2 linked regions of the Roseobacter denitrificans OCh 114 genome follow. Each later gene encodes a partner of the first gene's protein in a complex. Links are inferred from orthologs where the notes say so. Each region holds a gene or a part of one and is shown in the gene's direction. Other genes may lie near its edges. The genes, in order: rpsG and tig.

The links.
Region 2: the proteins of rpsG (region 1) and tig are in contact, whole or in part, in a crystal structure (PDB 3GTY), measured with the Thermotoga maritima proteins. The link is inferred for Roseobacter denitrificans OCh 114 from one-to-one orthologs. Residues at the interface, in WP_004081843.1 of Thermotoga maritima: Lys34, Lys52, Lys55, Glu59, Arg62, Gln63, Glu66, Asn67, Lys69, Val71, Arg95, Ala109, Lys110, Lys111, Gly112, Arg113, Pro114, Glu117, Glu121, Ile124, Ala125, Tyr127, Asn128, Asn129, Thr130, Gly131, Lys135, Asp139, Arg142, Met143; in WP_004081061.1 of Thermotoga maritima: Glu122, Val124, Val129, Leu130, Tyr133, Glu188, Gly259, Ile262, Tyr263, Glu266, Ser270, Glu273, Gln274, Glu277, Arg308, Gln311, Ile312, Ser315, Tyr316, Glu325, Arg329, Arg336, Leu363, Phe366, Trp367, Arg373, Leu377, Arg381, Leu384, Glu387.

Annotation. Positions count from the first base shown.
Region 1 is NC_008209.1:3,868,022-3,871,207, reverse strand. Bases 1-2,866 are described here. They hold rpsG (30S ribosomal protein S7), read left to right. Parts: upstream 1-1,131; coding sequence 1,132-1,602; downstream 1,603-2,866. Other genes in these bases: fusA (elongation factor G), read left to right, coding at 1,668-2,866; rpsL (30S ribosomal protein S12), read left to right, coding at 748-1,119; RD1_RS18375 (DMT family transporter), read left to right, coding at 1-386. In the rest of the region: more of fusA, read left to right, coding at 2,867-3,186.
Region 2 is NC_008209.1:2,915,595-2,918,741, reverse strand. Bases 1-2,827 are described here. They hold tig (trigger factor), read left to right. Parts: upstream 1-661; coding sequence 662-1,993; downstream 1,994-2,827. Other genes in these bases: aqpZ (aquaporin Z), read left to right, coding at 2,129-2,818; RD1_RS14015 (cyclic nucleotide-binding domain-containing protein), read left to right, coding at 1-426. Outside these bases: RD1_RS14000 (alternative oxidase), read right to left, coding at 2,873-3,147. UniProt on the Bacillus subtilis protein: Involved in protein export. Acts as a chaperone by maintaining the newly synthesized protein in an open conformation. Functions as a peptidyl-prolyl cis-trans isomerase.

The DNA of each region.
Region 1 (3,186 bases):
TGCGCGACCTCTCGACAAGGCGTATGTCGGCGCGTGTCCCGTCCTTGCTGGTCACTTTCGCCGCGTCCTTTTCCGTGCTGGTGACCTCCGGTCTTGCGTGCCTCTTCACCGAATGGGCACCTGTGACCCCCCAATTGGGCGGCATGGTTTTGGCCGCTGCGGTCTTTATTATTGGCGGTTACTTCTTCTCGGTGCATGTGATGCGGGCGGGGGATGTGTCTTTCATCGCGCCATTCCGCTACACCGGTTTGATCTGGGCGCTGGTTCTGGGATGGTTGTTTTTCGGGGACTGGCCGTCGCCGCTGACCTTCCTTGGGGCAGGTCTGATTGTTGCAACGGGATTGTTTACGTTTTACCGTGAGCGCCAGTTGATGGCGGCCAGCTAAGTCAGCCATCCTTCGGCGACCCGTCAGAACCTGTTCACGGCTTCAGGCAAGCTGTTGACACCCTTTGCGACTCCTTTTATACGCGCGCTATCTCGGGGCAGGTATTACACCTATCTGCGCTGACATCATACTGAAGTGGTCACGATCCGGCCCCCTATCGGCCCGATCCTCTGTTAACCCACCGCGTCGTTTCCTCGGTACGGAAGCGGAGGCGGTTTTTTTGTTGTCGCAGTCGTGCGGCAAGAAATAAACGCGCTTTTTGCGCAAGGGGCGGCTCATGGACGCGTGAGCTGTGTAAATTTGAAACCGCACGGGGCCGTCCCGTGTACACATATGTGAGCAACACGGGGATAAAGCCGGAATGCCAACCATCCAACAGCTGATCCGCAAGCCGCGGCAGCCTAAAATCAAACGATCCAAATCGATGCACTTGCAAGAGTGTCCGCAAAAGCGCGGCGTTTGCACGCGCGTCTACACAACCACACCGAAAAAGCCGAACTCCGCGATGCGGAAAGTTGCAAAGGTTCGCCTGACCAACGGTTTTGAGGTCATCAGCTACATTCCGGGCGAAAGCCACAACCTTCAGGAACACTCTGTGGTTCTGATCCGTGGCGGCCGTGTCAAGGACCTTCCCGGTGTCCGTTACCACATTCTGCGTGGTGTTCTGGATACCCAAGGCGTCAAAGACCGTAAGCAACGTCGTTCGAAATACGGCGCGAAGCGTCCGAAGTAAGAGGAATAAGATATGTCCCGTCGCCACGCAGCCGAAAAACGCGAAGTCCTGCCCGATGCCAAATATGGTGATCTGGTCCTGACGAAATTCATGAACAACCTGATGATTGATGGCAAGAAATCAGTCGCAGAAACCATTGTTTACAACGCGCTGACCCGCGTTGAGACGAAAATCAAACGTGCGCCCATCGAGGTGTTTCACGAAGCGCTGGACAACATCCAGCCCTCTGTCGAAGTGCGCTCGCGTCGTGTTGGTGGTGCCACCTATCAGGTGCCCGTCGAAGTCCGCCCCGAGCGTCGTCAGGCGCTGGCCATTCGCTGGTTGATCAAAGCCGCCCGTTCGCGCAATGAGAACACCATGGAAGAGCGTCTCGCGGGTGAATTGCTCGATGCTGTCCAGTCACGCGGCACCGCGGTGAAAAAGCGCGAAGACACGCACAAGATGGCAGACGCCAACAAAGCCTTCAGCCACTACCGCTGGTAAGCACATTTCGCGCCCCGTCTGGGGGCGCATTCAACCGTTTTTAGATATCCTGAGGAAGCAGCCCAATGGCACGCGACTATCCGCTCGACCGCTACCGCAACTTTGGCATCATGGCCCATATTGATGCCGGCAAAACGACCTGTTCCGAACGCATCTTGTTCTATACGGGCAAATCCCACAACATCGGTGAGGTGCACGATGGTGCGGCCACGATGGACTGGATGGAGCAGGAGCAGGAACGCGGGATCACCATTACATCCGCTGCGACCACCACCTTCTGGGAGCGCACCGAAGATGGTACGACTGCGGACTCGCCAAAGCACCGACTGAACATCATCGACACGCCCGGCCACGTTGACTTCACCATCGAGGTCGAGCGGTCTCTGGCGGTGCTCGACGGTGCGGTTTGTGTTCTGGACGCAAACGCCGGTGTTGAGCCACAGACAGAAACGGTTTGGCGTCAGGCCGACCGTTACAAGGTTCCGCGCATGGTTTTCGTCAACAAGATGGACAAAATCGGCGCCGACTTTTTCAACTGCGTCAGAATGATCGAAGACCGCACCGGTGCGCGTGCTGTACCTGTCGGCATTCCAATCGGTGCGGAAACCGAGTTGGAAGGTCTGATTGACCTCGTGACCATGGAAGAATGGCTCTGGCAGGGCGAAGACCTTGGCGCGTCCTGGGTGAAGGCACCAATCCGTGACAGTCTCAAGGACATGGCCGAAGAATGGCGCGGCAAGATGATCGAAGCAGCCGTCGAAGAAGACGACGATGCGATGATGGAGTATCTGGAAGGCAACGAACCCGACGTGCCAACCCTGCGCGCTCTGCTGCGCAAGGGCACGCTGGCGCTGCACTTCGTGCCGGTTCTGGGCGGCTCTGCCTTCAAGAATAAAGGCGTTCAGCCGCTGCTCAATGCTGTGATCGACTACCTGCCGAGCCCGCTCGACGTGGTTGACTACATGGGCTTCAAGCCGGGTGACGAAGAAGAAACCCGTAACATCGCGCGCCGCGCGGATGACGACATGGCCTTTGCCGGTCTTGCGTTCAAAATCATGAACGACCCCTTTGTTGGCTCGCTGACGTTCACACGTATCTATTCGGGTACAATGAACAAGGGTGACACCATCCTCAACGCGACCAAAGGCAAGAAAGAGCGCGTCGGTCGGATGATGATGATGCACTCGAACAACCGTGAAGAGATCGACGAGGCGTTTGCGGGCGACATCATCGCATTGGCGGGTCTCAAGGACACAACAACCGGTGACACGCTTTGTGCGCAAAACGATCCGGTGGTTCTGGAAACCATGACTTTCCCCGATCCGGTGATCGAGATTGCGGTTGAGCCAAAAACGAAGAACGACCAGGAAAAGATGTCTCAGGGCCTCGCGCGTCTGGCAGCAGAAGATCCATCGTTCCGGGTGGAAACGGATCTTGAATCCGGTCAGACCATCATGAAAGGCATGGGCGAACTTCACCTCGACATTCTCGTCGACCGTCTGAAGCGCGAATTCAAGGTCGAGGCGAACATCGGTGCGCCACAGGTTGCCTATCGCGAGACCATCTCGAAAGAGGCCGAAGTCA
Region 2 (3,147 bases), 950 kb from region 1 along the record:
GCCGCTCGCGCCGATTTGCAACGTAAACTGCGGGCGCTCGAAGCGACCGATCTGTTTTCGGGCCTTGACCGTCGCCAGTTGCGCCTGCTTGCCTTCGGAGCCAAGTGGTTTGAGGCCGATGCAGGGGATACGATTTTCAATAAAGGCGACGAGCCTACGGATGGTGCCTATATGGTTCTGTCTGGCGAAGCCGTTCTGGTGAAACCCGATGATGATGGGCCTGAGGCGATGATTGCGACGGTCGTGCCGGGCAAGCTGGTGGGGGAATTGGGCCTCATCCGCAATGAGCCGCGCGCGCTCACGATGCGGGCAAAAACCGACGTATTGGCGTTGCGCATTGGTGCAGAAGAGTTTCTGGCGGTTGTGGAAAATGACGCGGCCACCGCATTCAGGCTTCTGCAGGTCGTGGCGGGATACGCAGGATAAGCGCTTTCCTGAAGCGCTGCGGTGTTTCTGTTGGTTCTCGGGGCCTCGCGAGCGCGGTGTCTGGCTACGTGGCATACCTTTGAATGAAGCATTGGCACCAGGATGTTTTCTCAGGCCGATCAGCCTTTGGACTTTATCGGTGCGCAGCCTCTTGCACCTTGGCTGCGACGCACATAGAACAGCGGAAATTTTGATATCCGCGTCTGTCTGGCGCGCCTTACCCTATGGAGCACATATGCAGGTCACCGAGACGCTGAATGAAGGTTTGAAACGCGGCTATGCCATCAAGGTCACCGCGGCTGAACTGGATGCCAAGGTCAACGAGAAGCTGGCAGAAGCCCAGCCCGAAGTCGAAATGAAGGGCTTTCGCAAAGGCAAGGTGCCGATGGCGCTGCTGAAAAAGCAGTTTGGCCAAAAGGTCATGGGCGAAGCAATGCAGGAAAGCATTGATGGTGCGATGAACGACCATTTCACGTCGTCCGGGGATCGCCCTGCCATGCAGCCCGAGGTCAAGATGACCAACGAGAACTGGAAAGAGGGTGACGACATCGAGGTGTCGATGTCCTACGAGGCGCTTCCCGATATCCCCGATGTTGATTTTTCAGCGATTGAGCTTGAGAGAATGACCGTCAAGGCGGATGACGCCGCGATTGACGAAGCGCTGGGCAGTCTCGCAGAAACCGCACAGAATTTCGAGAACCGCAAGAAGGGTTCGAAGGCGAAAGACGGCGACCAGATCGTCATGGACTTCCTCGGCAAGGTCGACGGTGAGGCCTTTGACGGCGGTGCGGCGGAGGATTACCCGCTGGTGCTCGGGTCAAATTCCTTCATTCCGGGTTTCGAGGAGCAGCTTGTGGGCGTCAAGGCCGGGGAAGAGAAAGCGGTCACCGTGACCTTCCCCGAGAATTACCAGGCGGAAAACCTTGCCGGCAAAGAAGCCGTGTTCGAATGCACTGTCAAAGAGGTCAAGAAACCCGTTCCGGCGGAAATCGATGACGAGTTGGCCAAGAAGTTCGGCGCCGAAGACCTCGCGGCCCTGAAGGGTCAGATCGCAGAGCGTCTGGAGGCGGAATATGCCGGTGCCGCACGCGCGATCATGAAGCGTTCCCTGCTGGATGCCCTTGATGACATCGTCGACTTTGACTTGCCGCCATCACTGGTCAGCGCAGAAGCCGGCCAAATTGCGCACCAACTCTGGCATGAGGAAAACCCGGATGTGCAGGGACACGATCATCCGGAAATCACGCCGACCGAAGAACACACCAAGCTCGCGGAGCGCCGCGTGCGTCTTGGGTTGTTGCTGGCCGATATCGGCCAGAAGGCCAAGGTCGAAGTGACGGATGCGGAGATGAGCCAGGCGATCATGAACCAGGCGCGCCAGTACCCCGGTCAGGAGCGTCAGTTCTTTGAGTTCGTGCAGCAAAACCAGCAGATGCAGCAGCAGATGCGTGCCCCGATCTTCGAAGACAAGGTCGTCGATCACGTGTTCGCAGGTGCAAAAGTCACCGAAAAGGAAGTGTCCAAGGACGATCTGCAGAAAGCTGTCGAAGCGCTTGAAGAAGAGTAAAACACGCGATTTGCGTTGATTGATGAGACCGGTGTCAGAAATGACGCCGGTTTTTTCAATTTTACCGTCGTGATTTGAAATTCATTCAGTTTAAGGTTGAACGCACCAATCATTTGATTTGAACAGAGGTGCGCAATGACAAAGAAACTGATGGCCGAATTTTTCGGCACGTTTTGGCTGGTGTTCGGTGGTTGCGGCAGTGCCGTTCTGGCCGCCGGTGTGGCTGATGTGGGTATTGGCTGGCTCGGGGTGAGCCTCGCATTTGGCCTGACGGTGATGACGATGGCCTATACGGTGGGTCATATTTCGGGCGGTCATTTCAATCCGGCGGTGTCGCTCGGTCTGCTGATCGGGGGACGATTTGATGGCAAGGATCTCTTGCCTTATTGGGCAGCCCAGGTGGCCGGTGCTGCCCTCGCAGCCGCGGTCTTGTTCATGATCGTATCTGGCGGCGCCAGGTTTGAAGGGGTTGGTGGCTTTGCCTCAAACGGGTATGCCGAGGCCTCGCCGCAGGGGTATTCACTGATCTCTGTTTTGGTTGTCGAGATTGTGCTGACCGCATTTTTCCTGATTATCATCCTCGGTTCCACGTCTTCAGGTGCACCGGCTGGCTTTGCGCCCATTGCCATTGGTCTGGGATTGACCTTGATCCACCTGATTTCGATCCCGGTCTCCAATACATCGGTCAACCCGGCCCGCTCAACAGGTGTTGCGCTGTTTGCCGAAGGTCCCGCCGTGACGCAGCTTTGGCTGTTTTGGGTGGCTCCCTTGATCGGCGCAGCGATCGGCGCGGCGATCTGGAAGCTCATGACCACCGACGATTGACACCCGCGCAGAGGATCACGGCCTCCGCCGATCGCAGGGGAGGCCGTGCAACAGTCAGGCGGATGACGCCAGTTCGTTCGCCATTTCGTGGTTCCGGTCCCGGTGGCCCGCTTCGTCAGCGCGCACGGCCACGATGACTTCCCGCAGGCGTGCGTCGGCGGGCAGCTTCCAGTAGTCAATGGCGATCTGCGGGGCTTCTATGTTTGGAACCCGGCCTGCATCGACTTCTTCGAGGTATTGCGTGTAGCTGATGACCGCTTCTTCTTCGAGGTAGGCGACGACCCGGTGGGCCGTGCGGGGCGCAAAGAGATAGAGCAGAAAATAGAGGT